DNA from 2 places in the Streptomyces sp. NPDC048057 genome. Region 2 is predicted to be linked to the other one. Evidence: riboswitches for the same ligand, from Rfam matches in the RefSeq annotation. Region 2 holds a riboswitch; the other holds the start of a gene.

Region 1 (8,138 bases), on a different contig from region 2:
GGGTCGCCCTCGGCGCGCAGCTGGCGGGCGGTGTTGGCGGCGCGGCGGCGGACCTTGAGGCCGCCGGGGAGGATGCCCTCGCGGGTCATGCCGCGGGTCACGCAGGACTGCATCACCCGCCAGATCTCCAGCAGGCCCGTGCGGATCTCGTCCTCGGTGCGCCACGCCTTCTCGTTCTCCAGCATCAGCGAGGAGATGGAGAGTCCGGTCTCCTTGGTGAGCCGCAGCAGTTCGTCGCCGGTGCGGAAGGGGTACTTCAGCACGGTGTCGTCGAGCTTGATCCGGTCCTCGCCCACCGCGTCCTCGTCGACGACGAAGCCGCCGCCGACCGAGTAGTACGTCTTCTCCAGCACGGTGGCGCCCTCGGCGTCGTACGCCGTGATCGTCATGCCGTTCGCGTGGTACGGCAGCGCCTTGCGGCGGTGCAGGACCAGGTCCTCGTCGGCGTCGAAGGCGATCTCGTGCGCCCCGAGGAGGTTCAGCCGGCCCGCCGCCCTGATCGTCGCCACGCGCTCGTCGGCGCCCTCGACGTCGACCGTGCGGGGGGAGGCGCCCTCCAGGCCCAGCAGCACCGCCTTGGGGGTGCCGTGGCCGTGGCCGGTGGCGCCGAGCGAGCCGAACAGCTCGGCGCGGACCGCGGTGGTGTGGGCGAGCAGGCCCTCGTTCTTCAGCCGCCGGGAGAACATCCGGGCCGCACGCATCGGGCCGACCGTGTGCGAGCTGGACGGGCCGATGCCGATCGAGAACAGGTCGAAGACCGAGATGGCCACGGAGAACTCCTAGCGGGTTGGTAGACGCCGTTGTCTGCCGGCTGTGCAGGCGGTGCGGGCTGTGCAGGGTGGGGCCGGTGTGACGTAAGGGGTGGGGGCTGACGTACGAGCGGGGGCACCGGCTCACCGTTCAGTGTGCGCGATGCCCCCGCACCTCGTACAAACGTACGGGTTACAGGCCGGGGTACAGCGGGTGCTTCGCCGCCAGCGCCGAGACCCGGTCGCGCAGCGCCGCCGCGTCGTACGACGGCTTCAGGGCCTGCGCGATCACGTCCGCGACCTCGCGGAAGTCCTCCTCGCCGAAGCCGCGGGTGGCCAGCGCCGGGGTGCCGATCCGCAGGCCCGACGTCACCATCGGGGGCCGCGGGTCGTTCGGGACGGCGTTGCGGTTGACCGTGATGCCGACCTCGTGCAGCCGGTCCTCGGCCTGCTGCCCGTCCAGCTCGGAGTCGCGCAGGTCCACCAGGACCAGGTGCACGTCCGTGCCGCCCGAGAGCACCGAGACGCCGTGCTGGGTGACGTCCTCGCGGACCAGCCGCTCGGCGAGGATCCTCGCGCCGTCCAGGGTGCGCTGCTGGCGCTCCTTGAACTCCTCGGACGCGGCGACCTTGAAGGAGACCGCCTTCGCCGCGATGACGTGCTCCAGCGGACCGCCCTGCTGGCCGGGGAAGACCGCGGAGTTGATCTTCTTCGCCAGCTCGGCGGTGGAGAGGATCACGCCGCCGCGGGGGCCGCCCAGCGTCTTGTGCGTGGTCGTGGTCACGACGTGGGCGTGCGGCACCGGGTTCGGGTGCAGCCCGGCCGCCACCAGACCCGCGAAGTGGGCCATGTCGACCATGAGGTACGCGCCGACCTCGTCCGCGATCCGACGGAAGGCGGCGAAGTCCAGCTGGCGCGGGTAGGCGGACCAGCCGGCCACGATCAGCTTCGGCCGGGACTCCTTGGCCAGCTTCTCGACCTCGGCCATGTCGACCTGACCGGTGGCGTCGTCCACGTGGTAGGCGACCACGTTGTAGAGCTTGCCGGAGAAGTTGATCTTCATCCCGTGGGTCAGGTGCCCGCCGTGGGCGAGGTTCAGACCCATGATCGTGTCGCCCGGCTTCAGCAGCGCGAACATCGCCGCCGCGTTCGCCTGGGCGCCCGAGTGCGGCTGCACGTTGGCGTGCTCGGCGCCGAAGAGCTCCTTGACGCGGTCGATCGCGATCTGCTCGACCACGTCGACGTGCTCGCAGCCGCCGTAGTAGCGGCGGCCGGGGTAGCCCTCGGCGTACTTGTTGGTCAGGACCGAGCCCTGGGCCTCCATGACCGCGACCGGAGCGAAGTTCTCCGAGGCGATCATCTCCAGGGTCGACTGCTGGCGGTGGAGCTCGGCGTCGACGGCGGCGGCGACGTCCGGGTCCAGCTCGTGGAGAGGGGTGTTGAGAAGCGACATGTGTGAGTCCCTGTGTCCCTTGATCCCTGTGTGCTGTCTGTGGTCGTACGGAGCGTGACCGTCAGCCCGCGGAGAACGCGGTGTACTCGTCGGCCGTGAGCAGCTCGTCCTGCTCGCCGGTGACCCGCACCTTGAACAGCCAGCCGCCCTCGAAGGGGGCGCTGTTCACCAACGACGGGTCGTCCACGACGTTCTGGTTGACCTCCGTGACCTCCCCCGAGACCGGCGAGTACAGGTCGCTGACGGACTTGGTGGACTCCAGCTCGCCGCAGGACTCGCCCGCGGTGACGTCGTCGCCGACGGCGGGGAGCTGGGCGAAGACGACGTCACCGAGCGCGTTCGCGGCGTGCTCGGTGATCCCGACCGTCGACACGCCGTCCTCGGCGGGCGACAGCCACTCGTGCTCCTTGCTGTAGCGCAGCTGCTGGGGGTTGCTCATGACCTGAATTCTCCTGTATGCGGAAAGGGCGAACGGACGGACGGGCGGCGCGCTGACGTGCCGCTGGTCACTTCGAGGGCCGGACGGGGTGGCTGACCGGCCGGTGCGCGGCGGCGGTCACCGCCGTACGGCGGGGCCGCGGGGCCTTGTGGGCCGCGGCCCGCTAGGGCCTGTCTGGACACGCCCTGAGGGGGTTGCGCCGGCTCACTTCTCGCGACGGTAGAAGGGGAGCGCCACGACCTCGTACGGCTCGTGCGCACCCCGGATGTCGACCGCGACGCCCGCCGTCCCCGGCGCGGCGTGCGCCGCGTCGACGTACGCCATCGCGATCGGCTTGCCGAGGGTGGGGGACGGCGCGCCCGAGGTGACCTCGCCGATCACCTCGCCGCCGGCGACCACCGGATAGCCGGCGCGGGGCACCCGCCGGCCCTCGGCGATCAGGCCGACCAGCTTGCGCGGGGGCGCGGACTCGGCGCGCGCGGCGGCCTCGGTCAGCGCGGCGCGCCCCACGAAGTCGCCCTCCTTCTCGAACTTCACCACCCGGCCGAGGCCGGCGTCGAAGGGGGTGAGCGCGGTCGTCAGCTCGTGCCCGTACAGCGGCATGCCCGCCTCCAGGCGCAGGGTGTCCCGGCAGGACAGCCCGGCCGGCACCAGGCCCGCCGGTGCCCCGGCCTCGGTCAGCGCCCGCCACAGCTCCTCGGCGTGCTCCGGCGCGACGAAGAGTTCGAAGCCGTCCTCGCCGGTGTAGCCGGTGCGGGCGATCAGCGCGGGCACGCCGGCGACCGTGCCCGGCAGGCCCGCGTAGTACTTCAGACCGTCGAGGTCGGCGTCGGTGACGGACTTCAGGATGCCGGGGGAGGCCGGGCCCTGGACGGCGATCAGGGCGTACGCGTCGCGGTCGTCGCGCACCTCGGCGTCGAAGCCCGCGGCCCGCTCCACGATGGCGTCGAGGACGATCTGGGCGTTGCCCGCGTTCGCGACGACCATGTACTCCGTGGCCCCGGTGCGGTACACGATCAGGTCGTCGAGGATGCCGCCGTCCTCGCGGCAGATCATCGTGTAACGGGCGCGGCCGGTGCCGACCGTGGAGATGTTGCCGACCAGGGCGTGGTCCAGCAGCGCGGCGGCCTGCGGGCCGAAGACGGTGATCTCACCCATGTGGGAGAGGTCGAAGAGCCCCGCGGTGGTGCGCACGGCGTTGTGCTCGTCGCGCTCGCTGCCGTACCGCAGCGGCATGTCCCAGCCGGCGAAGTCGGTCATGGTGGCGCCCAGCGAGCGGTGCAGCGCGTCGAGGGCGGTTCGGCGGGGGACGGTGTTCGCGGACGGGCTCATGGACGCTTCTCCCAGGGACATGACGAAAACACATGACGACGAGGACGATCCTCCCCATCTGTCATCGGAACCTGAGAGGTTCGTCGCGATCGTACGTACTGATGGGCGTACGGTCGTGACTTGCACCTTGGGTGGAGCCGACGGATGCGGCCCGCTTTTCAGATCTGCCTCATCGCACGCGGTACGGGGCCTGAGAGATTCAAGGGAGGAACTTGCTCCTTCGGCGCCCGGCGGACGTGCCGGGACTCTCCCGCGTGGATTCAAGCGGCCGGTATGCAGTTGGCGCGCACATCATTGCACGCGCGGGCGGGAAGGGGGAGTGCGGACCGGATCGTTCGCGCCCGGAGCGCGCCCGAAACCGCGCGCAACACCGGCCGCCGGGGATCACCGAAGAAATAGGTGGCAGCGCATTACCATTTCTTTACGCTCCATGGGCATGTGTGTGGGTGACCTGAACCGGGGGAGGAGGGTGTGATGACGTTGCAGCACTCCGGTGCCTACGCCACTACCGCGGGGGTGCCCGCACAGCCACAGGTGCCCGTGCGGCAGCGGGTGGGGGAGCCAGTGCCCGCCGCCCTGGCCGCGCTTTCGGAAACATCCGCCCTACGGGACCTCAGGGGCCGCTCGGGGTGCAGCCCCCGCGCGCTCGCCTTCGCGGCGGGAGACGTCGTCGTGGTCTCCGGACTGCCCGGCAGCGGCAAGTCGACCCTGATCAAGCGCACGGTCCGCAGCCCGCGCATCGACTCCCAGGACACCCGCGACCGCTGGGACGCGGCGACGCCCCGTTTCCTCCCGTACGCCCTGTACCGCCCCTTCGTCCGCATGGCGCACTACGCCGGACTGCGCAAGGCGTTGCGCTCGGGCCACAGCGTCGTGGTCCACGACTGCGGCACCCAGGCGTGGGTCCGCCGCTGGCTCGCCCGCCAGGCCCGGCGGCGCGGCGCGGCGCTCCATCTGCTGTTGCTGGACGTCCCGCCCGACGTCGCCCGGGAGGGGCAGCGCGAGCGCGGACGCGGAGTCTCCGGTTACGCCTTCGCGCGCCACCGGCGGGCCGCCGGCCGGCTGATCGCGGACGCGGAGGCGGGTCGCACCCCCTTCGGCTGCGCCTCGGTGACACTCCTCGACCGCCCGGCCGCCACGACCCTGACCCGCATCGGCTTCCGGGCCGAGTAGCCGGCCCGCGGCACCGAGCGGACGGCCCTGGACCGGACAGGCCCTAGAGTCATGGGGTCCCCCGCGCCCTCCGGGCGTAGGGGGAGAGGTCGACGGGTCCGTACGGTGGGGCCGTCCGCCTCAAGCAGTCGGGGCTCAAGCAGCGCGGGCCCACGTCGTACGGGTCCACGTCGCACGGGCTCATGCAGTGCGGGCTCCAGGAGTACGGGACGGGCCGTGAGTCGGCCGTGGCGAGTCGGTCGTTGGTGAGTCGGGGAGAGGCGCGAAGCGGGATGGGCATGCTGGGACACATGGACCTGCTGGAGACGGGCGCGTGGCCCGCAAACGAGTTGGAGCGGGTGCTCGCCGCCTCGCTGGGGGACCCGGGGGCGGGCGCGCGGCTCGTCGAGGTGTTGGGCCGCAGTGAGATATGGGTGCCGCTGCCGCAGGGCGGAGCCCCGGACAGCCGGGAGCTCGACCTGCCGATGATGGAGATCGACGGCGCCGCGTACGTACCGGTGTTCAGCTCCGAGCAGCAGTACCGCAGTTGCGTCGGCGACTACGTCTCGTATGTCGTCGCGCCGGCGCGCGAGTTCGCCCGCGGGCTCCAGCCGCAGGTGGGCATCGCGGTGAATCCGGGCGGCACGGTCGGCGTCCCGCTGCCGCCGCCCGCGGTCGCGGAGCTGTGCCGCGGCGGTCGGCCCCCGCTCGCGGACGCCCTCCCCGACGGCGCCCCGGGCGCCGGGCTGGCGAGCGGCGGCCGGGTGCGGCTGTTCGAGCCGGACTGGCAGGAGGACCCGGTGGAGTTCCTGAGCGCCGCCGCGGAGGAGTTCCAGGACACGGGCGTGGTGATGACCGCGCGTCGGGCACTGGCCTCGGTCGAGGGCGACGCCCCGTCCCTCTTCGTCGGCGTCCAACTCTCCGCCTGGGGGCCCGCCGAGCAGGCCGCCCCGCTGGACGCCCTCGGCCGCGCCCTCGGCCGGACCGCATCCCCCTGGCCGGTGAACCTGGTCCTGCTGGACGTCGCCCGGGACCCGGTGGGCGAGTGGATGCTGGAGAAGGTCCGCCCCTTCTACGAGCGGCGGTAGCGGCTTCGCGGCCCGACGCGGGTGAAGCGGTCACGAGAGGCCGCGGGCTGTCGGGCGGCCCGATTAAGCTGGCTCCGTCACCACCGGTTGTTCCACGGGACGAGCAGCGGGGCAGGTTCGAGACAGGGTCGGGACGAAGGGGCGGAACAGGGTGAGCGCGTCAGGCACCGCGGCGACCGGGCAGATCGAGCACATGCTCCGCCAGGTGACCCCGGGACGGTACGACGCGTACGAGGCACTGCTCCAAGCCCTCGCCGATCCGACCGGCGGACGCATCTGGATGCTCCTGTGGCACGGCCGCCCCGGCTCCCCCGAGGCCCAGTACGGAAACCTGGAGGTCGACGGCGTCGGCTACGCCCCCGCGGTCACCTCCGCCCAGGAGCTGTCCGTCTCCGGCTGGAACCGCGCCCACGAGGTCGTCACCGGGCTCGACGCGGCCCGCGCCCTCTACCCCGACCGCTGGGGCATCTGGCTGAACCCGCACGCGCCCGGCGGCGGCGTCGGCATCCCCTGGCCGGATCTGCGCCGGATCGCCACCGGCCTCGACCGGATGCCCGCGGGGCCGCTGCGGCTGTCCGAGCCCGCCCTGGAGATCCCGCACTTCTACGCCCTGCTGTCGCGCAACGCGCACCACACGCCCGCCGTCCGCTCCCTGCGCCGCGCCTGGGTGCAGCCCGCGCTGGGCGCCCCGTACCTGGCCATCGGCCTCGACCTGTACGACACGAGCCGGCAGTCGGTGGACGCGGTGCGGGCGATGATGCAGCAGTCCATCACGGCAGTGCCCGACGGGCTGCCGGTGTCGACGGTGGCGCTGTCGGACGAGTACGACCCGGTGGGGATGTGGCTGCGGGCCAACGCCCGGCCGTTCTACGACCGGGACGCCCACGGCGGCGCGCCCGGCGCGGCTCCCGGCGCCACCCCCGGCGGCTACGGCTACCCGTCGGTGGCCGGTCACTGACCGACCGGGCCCGGCTCCCGCTCCCACGCCGACACCTCTTCTCGGGCCCTACCCCGAAGGGGCGCTCCCCGTTTCCTCACCCGTTTTCGGGGTTCGAGCACTGGATTCAGGGATTCTGCGGACGTAACCCCTTGGAAGTGCAGGTAAATCCCCGGGACATCTTGACACCGATTATCGGACGGTGGCTCAACTGTCGTTGGTGCAGGGGGAGATGGGTCCCCGCTCAGCCCGTGGCACAGTCCGGATAACGGAATCCCTCTACGCGCATCACGTTTGGGCAACCATTGGCTTGGGGGTCTGGCGGCTGATCGCGCGACCGTTGAAGACTCCCGCACCAAGGGGAGATTCGCCCGCGTGTACGGCCGGGTAACTCGTACATCTCGTACCAACTGCTCCTCGTGCACCAGAAGTTCACAGCAAGCCGCTACAGCGGCGGGTACGGGCCGGTCACCTCCGGCCGGGAGGGGTCCCCACCACGATGACGGCACCAATGCACGACACGGGCACGGAAGCGGACAAGGCCGCGTCCACCGATGTCGCGGCGGCTGTAGTCAGGAAGTCGGTCGAGGGGCGATCGCTACGGCAGATCGCCTGGTCACGGCTGAAACAGGACAAGCTGGCGCTGGCCGGCGGCATCGTTGTCATCTTCCTGGTGCTCGTCGCGATCTTCGCTCCGCTGATCGTCGACCTGTTCGGGCATCCGCCGAACAAGTTCCACCAGGACAAGCTCGATCCGCTGTTCAACACGCCCAAGGGCTCCTTCGGCGGCATCAGCTCCGAGCACCTGCTGGGCGTCGAGCCCAACAACGGGCGGGACGTCTTCAGCCGGATCGTGTACGGCGCCCGGATCTCGCTCCTGGTCGCCTTCCTCGCCGCGGTCGTCGCCGTACTGCTCGGCACGGTCTTCGGCATCATTGCCGGCTACTTCGGCGGCTGGGTCGACGCGATCATCAGCCGGGTCATGGAC
Region 2 (8,138 bases):
TCGTTGACGCACCCCTGGTGACTGCCTACCGTCGGGTGGGCAGGTCAAGGACGGAGGGTCGGCGTGAGAAGCAGCGGCGACGGTGCGGTTGGGGGCGTCCCCGGACGGAGTCCGGTGGAAGGCGGACCGTATCCGCTCCAGCGGGGTGCGGTCGAAGAGGCGCCGGAGGTGGTGGGGTACCGGGGGCCCACGGCCTGTGCGGCGGCCGGGATCACCTATCGACAGCTCGACTACTGGGCGCGCACCGGTCTGGTGGAGCCCAGTGTCCGCCCGGCGTACGGTTCGGGCACCCAGCGGCTGTACAGCTTCCGCGACGTCGTCGTGTTGAAGATCGTCAAGCGCTTCCTCGACACCGGTGTCGCGCTCCAGAACATCCGCGCCACCGTGCAGCACCTGCGGGAGCGGGGTTTCGCCGATCTTGAGCGGATGACGCTGATGAGCGACGGGGCGACGGTGTACGAGTGCACCTCGCCGGACGAGGTCGTCGATCTGCTCCAGGGCGGGCAGGGCGTCTTCGGCATCGCGGTGGGGGTGGTGTGGCGGGACGTCGAGGTCGCGCTGGGTCAGCTGCACGGCGAGCGCATCGACACCGGCGAGACGCTGATCGGCAACAACCCCGCGGACGAGCTGGCCCGTCGTCGGCGCGATCGGGCCGGCTGACCCCGATCGGCCCGCCGGGCGCGGCACGACCGCCCTGCCGGGCGCTGTCAGTGGCATGAGGCAGCATCGGAGGCGTGAGAGCCGCTCCGACGATCCTGCATCTCGACATGGACGCCTTCTTCGCCGCCGCCGAGCAGGCGGCGAAGCCGAGTCTGCGCGGGAAGCCGGTGATCGTCGGGGGGCTGGGACCGCGCGGGGTGGTGGCCACGGCGTCGTACGAGGCGCGGCGCTTCGGGGTGCACTCGGCGATGCCGATGGCGCAGGCCCGTCGCCTGGCGCCGAACGCGGCGTATCTGGTCCCGCGGTTCGCCTTCTACCGTGCGATCAGCGAGCAGGTCATGCGGTTGCTCGGCGAACTCTCCCCGCTGGTGGAGCCGCTGAGCCTGGACGAGGCGTTCGTGGACCTGGAGGCGGCGGGTGCGGCCCGGGACGCGGCGTCGGCACGGGCGGCCGGTGAGCGGCTGCGCGCGGACATCCTGGCGGTCACGGGGCTGACCGGCTCCGTGGGGCTGGCCGGGTCGAAGATGCTCGCCAAGATCGCTTCCGAACAGGCCAAGCCGGACGGTCTCGTCCTCATCGAGCCGGGCACCGAGCGCGCGCTGCTGGGGCCGCTCTCGGTGCGGATCCTGCCCGGCGTGGGGCCCGCCACCGGTGAGCACCTGCGCCGCGGCGGGATCACGACCTGCGCCGAGTTGGTGGAGGCGGGGGAGGACGAGCTGGTGCGGCTGGTGGGCAGGGCCCACGGCACCGGGCTGTACCGGATGGCCCTCGGGCACGACGACCGGCCGGTGGTCGCCGAGCGCGACACGAAGTCGGTGTCGGTGGAGGACACCTTCGACGTGGACCTGCACGACCGGGTGCGGATCCGCGTCGAGGTGGAGCGGCTGGCGGACCGGTGCGTGCAGCGGCTGCGGGCGTCCGGGCACTCGGGCCGCACCATCGTCTTGAAGGTGCGGCGGTACGACTTCTCCACGCTGACCCGCTCCGAGACCCTGCGGGGGCCCACGGACGACCCCGCGGTGGTGCGGGAGGCGGCGGCGCGGCTGTTGGAGGCGGTGGACACCACGGGTGGGGTTCGGCTCCTCGGCGTGGGGGTGTCGGGGCTGGCGGACTACACGCAGGAGGACCTGTTCGCGCAGGCCGCCAGCGCCCGGGCGGCCGGGGTCGATGCGGAGGGTGCGGGTCAGTCGCAGGAGGAAGGGGCAGGGTCCGCGGCCTTGCAGCCGGCGGGCGCGGGTGGGGTGGTGGGCGACGGCCACTTCGGAGGCGGGCTGGCCGAAGCGGAGGCGTCCGTACGCCGGTGGCCCGCCGGGCAGGACGTGCGGCACGCCCTGTACGGGGCGGGGTGGGTGCAGGGGAGTGGGGTCGGCCGTGTCACCGTGCGCTTCGAGGTGCCGCAGGGCCCGCCGGGACGGGTGCGGACGTTCCGCGTGGACGACCCGGACCTCGTGCCGTCACAGCCGCTGCCGCTGGTGGATCAGCCGCCGTCGCCGGCGGGCTCGCCGGGGGCGGAGGGGCGAGAGGAGGGGGAGGCTTCCGGGGGGAGGGAGAGGTCGAGTCCGTAGTGGTGGTAGAGCTGGAGTTCCTGCTCGGGGGAGAGGTGGCGGCCGACGCCGAAGTCCGGTGCGCCCTTGATCAGGGCGCGCTCGTAGGGGACGCGGAGGGCGTCATCCACGACGGTGCTCGGTTCGAGGGGGACGAAGGCGTCCCGGCTGAACAGCCCCGTCCGGACGGCGGCCCATTCGGGTGACCCCGTGGCGTCGTCCAGGTACACCTCGTCGACCGTCCCTATCTTCACGCCGTCGCGGTCGAAAGCCTTGCGCCCGATCAGGCTGCGCGGATCGATGTCGGTCTGCACGGTCCCTCCAGGGGGTCGCAACTGCTGCCTAAGGCTTACGAAAGGGCACATCGCGGGCGTCGGCCACTCGGGCGATCACATGATCGAGCCGGGAGGGGGTGCGCTGGTAGGCTGGCAGCGGCTGCTGACCCCGTGCGGGAGAGTCCACCGGCAGGCCGCCGGTGGCGCCGAAGGAGCAAATCCTCCCCGGAATCTCTCAGGCACCTGTACCGCATGGACGAGGTCACTCTGGAAAGTAGGGCGGGCGTCGGACGGCATCCGCTCTCACCGACGGTGAAAGCCGGTGCGCCCGCTGCGGGCGGACCGGTGAAGCTCTCAGGTTGAGATGACAGAGGGGGAGGCCGTCCAGGGCATCCGCGCCGTGGTGCCCCTCGAAGGTCGCATCAGACCAGGAGGCCGCCTACATGACCGCCAACCGCACCCCGCTCACGCAGCTGGAGCGAGGCATTCCGTTCGAGCAGCGCCACATAGGGCCCGACGCCGAGGCCCAGGCCAAGATGTTGGCGCAGGTGGGGTACGGCTCGCTGGACGAGCTGACCGCAGCCGCGGTCCCCGACGTCATCAAGAGCGCCGAGGCCCTCGGCCTCCCGCAGGCGCGCACCGAGGCGGACGTCCTCGCCGAACTGCGCGGCCTCGCCGACCGGAACACCGTCCTGACGTCCATGATCGGCCTCGGCTACCACGGCACCTTCACGCCGCCGGTCATCCTGCGCAACGTCATGGAGAACCCCTCCTGGTACACCGCCTACACGCCGTACCAGCCGGAGATCTCCCAGGGCCGACTGGAGGCCCTGCTGAACTTCCAGACGGTGGTCGCCGACCTGACCGGCCTGCCGACCTCCGGCGCCTCCCTCCTCGACGAGGCCACGGCCGCCGCCGAGGCCATGTCGCTCGCCCGCCGCGTCGGCAAGGTGAAGGACGGCGTCTTCCTCGTCGACGCCGACGCGCTGCCGCAGACCGTCGCCGTGATCCGCACCCGTGCCGAGCCGACCGGCGTCGAGGTCGTCACCGCCGACCTGAGCGACGGCATCCCGGCCGAGATCGCCGAGCGCGGCGTCTTCGGCGTCCTCGTGCAGTACCCGGGCGCCTCCGGGGCCGTACGGGACATCAAGCCCGTCATCGAGCAGGCCCACGGCCTCGGTGCCGTCGTCACCGTCGCCGCCGACCTGCTCGCCCTGACCCTGCTCACCTCCCCCGGGGAACTGGGCGCGGACATCACCGTCGGCACCACGCAGCGCTTCGGCGTCCCCATGGGCTTCGGCGGACCCCACGCCGGCTACATGGCGGTGCGCGAGACGTTCGCCCGCAGCCTGCCCGGACGGCTCGTCGGCGTCTCCGTGGACGCCGACGGGAACAGGGCGTACCGCCTCGCCCTCCAGACCCGGGAACAGCACATCCGGCGCGAGAAGGCCACCAGCAACATCTGCACCGCGCAGGTGCTGCTGGCGGTGATGGCCGGAATGTACGCCGTGTACCACGGCCCGCAGGGGCTGCGCTCCATCGCCGAGCGCACCCACCGCTACGCCGCACTGCTCGCCGCGGGTCTGACGGCCGGCGGGGTCGAGGTGGTCCACGGCGCGTACTTCGACACCCTGACGCTGCGCGTACCGGGCCGTGCGGCCGACGTGGTCGCCGCCGCGCGCGAGGGCGGGGTCAATCTCCGCCTCGTGGACGACTCCCACGTCTCCGTCGCCTGCGACGAGACCACCTCGCGCACCGCCGTGGCCGCCGTCTGGGTCGCGTTCGGCGTCGAGGCCGACCTCGACGCGCTGGACGCCACCGCCCCGGACGCGCTGCCCGAGGGCCTGCTGCGGACCGACGACTACCTGACCCACCCGGTCTTCCACCAGTACCGTTCCGAGACCGCGATGCTGCGCTACCTGCGCCGACTCGCCGACCGGGACTACGCGCTGGACCGCGGCATGATCCCGCTCGGCTCCTGCACGATGAAGCTCAACGCGACCACCGAGATGGAGCCGGTGACCTGGCCCGAATTCGGCCAGATCCACCCCTTCGCCCCGGTCGACCAGGCCGATGGCTACCTCACCCTGATCCGGGAGCTGGAGGAGCGACTCGCCGAGGTCACGGGGTACGACAAGGTCTCCCTCCAGCCGAACGCGGGCTCCCAGGGCGAGCTCGCCGGGCTCCTCGCGGTCCGTGCGTACCACCGCGCCAACGGCGACGAGCAGCGCACGGTCTGTCTGATTCCGTCCTCCGCGCACGGCACCAACGCCGCGAGCGCGGTGATGGCCGGCATGAAGGTCGTCGTCGTCAGGACCGCCGACGACGGCGAGGTGGACGTCGACGACCTCACCGCCAAGATCGAGAAGCACCGCGACGAGCTGGCGGTGCTGATGATCACCTATCCGTCGACCCACGGGGTGTTCGAGGAGCACGTCGCCGACATCTGCGCCCAGGTCCACGAGGCCGGCGGTCAGGTGTACGTCGACGGTGCCAACCTCAACGCGCTGGTGGGGCTGGCGAAGCCGGGCGTCTTCGGCGGCGACGTCTCGCACCTGAACCTGCACAAGACCTTCTGCATCCCGCACGGCGGCGGCGGTCCGGGCGTCGGCCCGGTGGCGGTCCGGGCGCACCTCGCCCCGTTCCTGCCGAACCACCCGCTCCAGCCCGCGGCGGGCCCCGAGACGGGCGTGGGCCCGATCTCGGCCGCGCCCTGGGGCTCGGCGGGCATCCTGCCCATCTCCTGGGCGTACGTGCGGCTGATGGGCGGCGAGGGCCTGAAGCGCGCCACCCAGGTCGCGGTGCTCGCGGCCAACTACGTCGCCAAGCGGCTGGAGCCGCACTACCCGGTGCTGTACACGGGCCCGGCCGGGCTGGTCGCGCACGAGTGCATCGTGGACCTGCGGCCGTTGTCGAAGGCGACCGGCGTCAGCGTCGACGACATCGCCAAGCGGCTGATCGACTACGGCTTCCACGCGCCGACGATGTCCTTCCCGGTCGCCGGGACGCTGATGATCGAGCCCACCGAGAGCGAGGACCTGACCGAGCTCGACCGGTTCTGCGACGCGATGATCGCGATCCGGGCGGAGATCGAGAAGGTCGCGTCGGGCGAGTGGCCCGCGGACGACAACCCGCTGCGGAACGCGCCGCACACCGCTGCTGCGCTGGGCGGGGAGTGGGAGCACGCCTACGGGCGTGACGAGGCCGTCTTCCCCGCCGGGGCGAGCGCGGACAAGTACTGGCCGCCGGTGCGGCGCATCGACGGCGCGTTCGGCGACCGGAACCTGGTCTGCTCCTGCCCGCCGCTGGACGAGTACGAGAACTGACGCACCGCCGCCCACGGCATGCGTCGGGGCCGGCACGGAGACCACTCGTGGTCCCGTCCGGCCCCTTTTTCGTCCTGTCCGGTCGTGCGTCGTGACCGCTGCTGCACCGGGTGGTGTGCGCTGCCTAGGCGGCGGTGGTGGTCTGGAGCGGTCGGTGCGGAGCGATGACCTGGCCGTCCGGCAGCAGCTCGCCGGTGTCCTCGAACAGGAGCACTCCGTTGCACAGGAGGCTCCAGCCCTGCTCGGGGTGATGCGCCAGGAGACGTGCGGCGTCCCTGTCGGCGGAGTTTGACGTCGGGCAGGGTGGCTGGTGCTGGCACATGGCTGGGATCTCTCGCTCTGGTGTGATGTGTGTCCTGCGGCTAGAAGGTGCCGTCATGGCCGTCCCCCGTATCTGTCGTTCTCTTCCCAGTGTTGCCCCACGGGCGCCGATCCGCAGGGATTTCGCGACAGCTCGTCTCACTCGTCAGGGACGCATCACCCACCTGGATGGTTCAGCCCAACTCGACTGTCCTTTCGGGTGGTTCGCGATGGTCGGAACGGGCTAGTCCGGTCCGGAGCGCCGTGCGCCCCGCAACTGGCGAACAGTCGCGGGGCGCACGGCGCGGGGTGCGGTTCAAGCCGCTCGGGCCACCCCCGTCAGGCGGGGGAGCCGAGGAGCGGCGCCGGGGTGAGCCGCAGGGTCATCACCGGGAGGAGTTCCGCGACCCGGTACGGCCGGTGGGCCGTGATGCCCGGCGGCGCCGGCGCCAGGGGCATCAGGACGTCCGTGGGCGCGAGGACGGTGGAGGAGGCGTCGGCCTCCGGGTCGCCGTGCAGCCAGAGGGTGAGCATGTAGAGCGCGGGTACGGAGAGCAGGCGCGGCTGGAACGGGGTCGCGAACGACTCCGCCTGTCGTAGGGCCAGTTCGGTCGAGCTGAGGTAGGGGCCTTCGAAGAAGTGCGAGAAGGCCCATCCGTCGGGCGACAGCAGCGTCTCCGCCGCGGCGACGTACCGGTCGTCGCCGCGGAGCAGGAAGCGCCAGCCCATGGGACGGGTGCGGGTGCGGGGCCCGGTGTCGTCGGTGACGACCTGGTCCAGCACGTGGAGGGGCAGCGGTGATTCGGGGCTCACGGGTCCCTGGACGGACCTGAGTGCCGGGGTGCGGTCCTCACGGACGGCGGTAGGGGAACTGAGTGCCGCGAGAACGCTGCGGACAGCAGGCGCGGGGGCCTGGAGGACATGCAGCGGCATGGTGGGTCGCCTCTCACTCGGGGAGACACGGTGTATCGGTGAAAAGGGCGCCAGTGCGGACGGCGTTGTCGGCACGCGGGGGCCAAGGGGACTGGAAGGGCCGCCGGGCGCCAACCGTATGCCTCAGTAGCGGAGTTTATACGACACGTGTTCGCGCGGTGTTTCCGCTAGCGTCCTGTGCCATTCACGGCAAGGCTGGTTCAGGTCTTTGTGCGAAGGGTGTTGTGTCGGATTTCTGATGTACGTCACACAACGGCCAGGTATTTTGCCCGAACCCTGGTAGGCCGAAACCTGTCGGAGTTTTTCACCACAGTTGCCGCGGAGTGGGTGTCCATTGCACCTGGGTGGGGGTAGGTGCTCCTGGCGCACGGCTGGTCGACCGCGGGATCGTAGCCGCCACACTAACGGTCCCGGGCCGTCCGCGCTGCGTTATGGATCAGTCAGTCTGGGCATTATCGTCCCTGAGCCGAGCGGCCGACGCCGTGTGCCGCCCACCCGAGGAAGGACGCTTCGATGGGGGACAAGGTCGTCACCGACGGTTTCGAGCTGTCCGATCGCCAGCGGTACCGGCGGAAGTTGCAGCAGTGCCTCGCGGGCCTGGCGCGACTGCTGGACGAGAAGCGCTTCGACCGGCCGAAGAATCTGATGGGCCTGGAGATCGAGCTGAATCTCGTGGGCGCCGACGGTCAGCCCCGCATGATGAATGCAGAAGTGTTGGAACGCATCGCGAGTCGCGATTTCCAGACCGAACTCGGAATGTTCAACCTGGAAGTGAACATCGTGCCGCACCGGCTCGGCGGGCACGTTCTCGACCAGCTGGCCGAAGAGCTGAGGGCCGGTCTGGGATATGCCGATCGCAAAGCCAGTGAAGTCGGCGCCGGGATCCTGATGATCGGTATTCTGCCGACCCTCTCCCAGGCCGATCTGGTCAGCGGCAACCTCTCCGCCGACGACCGCTACACGATGCTGAACGAGCAGATCGTGGCGGCGCGGGGCGAGGAGTTCGCCCTGGACATCGCGGGGGTGGAGCAGCTGAGCTGTACGTCGGCCTCCATCGCGCCGGAGGCCGCCTGCACCTCCGTACAACTGCACCTCCAGGT

Evidence for each region. A riboswitch is a leader RNA that binds a small molecule or an ion and turns the genes downstream of it on or off. The one in region 2 is predicted to bind glycine.
Region 1: linked by a shared signal. The riboswitch ahead of gcvT (glycine cleavage system aminomethyltransferase GcvT) and the one ahead of gcvP (aminomethyl-transferring glycine dehydrogenase) in region 2 are both predicted to bind glycine.

What each region holds. Positions count from the first base shown of each region.
Region 1 covers NZ_JBEZNF010000006.1:256,067-264,204, reverse strand. Annotated here, with positions in the region: gene AB0E05_RS09360 (L-serine ammonia-lyase) at 1-770, opposite strand, end outside; gene glyA (serine hydroxymethyltransferase) at 943-2,202, opposite strand; gene gcvH (glycine cleavage system protein GcvH) at 2,264-2,641, opposite strand; gene gcvT (glycine cleavage system aminomethyltransferase GcvT) at 2,846-3,973, opposite strand; glycine riboswitch at 4,143-4,236, opposite strand; gene AB0E05_RS09340 (AAA family ATPase) at 4,448-5,146, shown strand; gene AB0E05_RS09335 (enhanced serine sensitivity protein SseB) at 5,437-6,213, shown strand; gene AB0E05_RS09330 (enhanced serine sensitivity protein SseB C-terminal domain-containing protein) at 6,365-7,171, shown strand; gene AB0E05_RS09325 (ABC transporter permease) at 7,650-8,138, shown strand, end outside.
Region 2 covers NZ_JBEZNF010000025.1:8,090-16,227, forward strand. Annotated here, with positions in the region: gene AB0E05_RS26905 (MerR family transcriptional regulator) at 115-660, shown strand; gene AB0E05_RS26910 (DNA polymerase IV) at 735-2,225, shown strand; gene AB0E05_RS26915 (PRC-barrel domain-containing protein) at 2,138-2,569, opposite strand; glycine riboswitch at 2,644-2,740, shown strand; gene gcvP (aminomethyl-transferring glycine dehydrogenase) at 2,923-5,805, shown strand; gene AB0E05_RS26925 (DUF5999 family protein) at 5,930-6,127, opposite strand; gene AB0E05_RS26930 (hypothetical protein) at 6,445-7,038, opposite strand; gene AB0E05_RS26935 (glutamate--cysteine ligase) at 7,552-8,138, shown strand, end outside.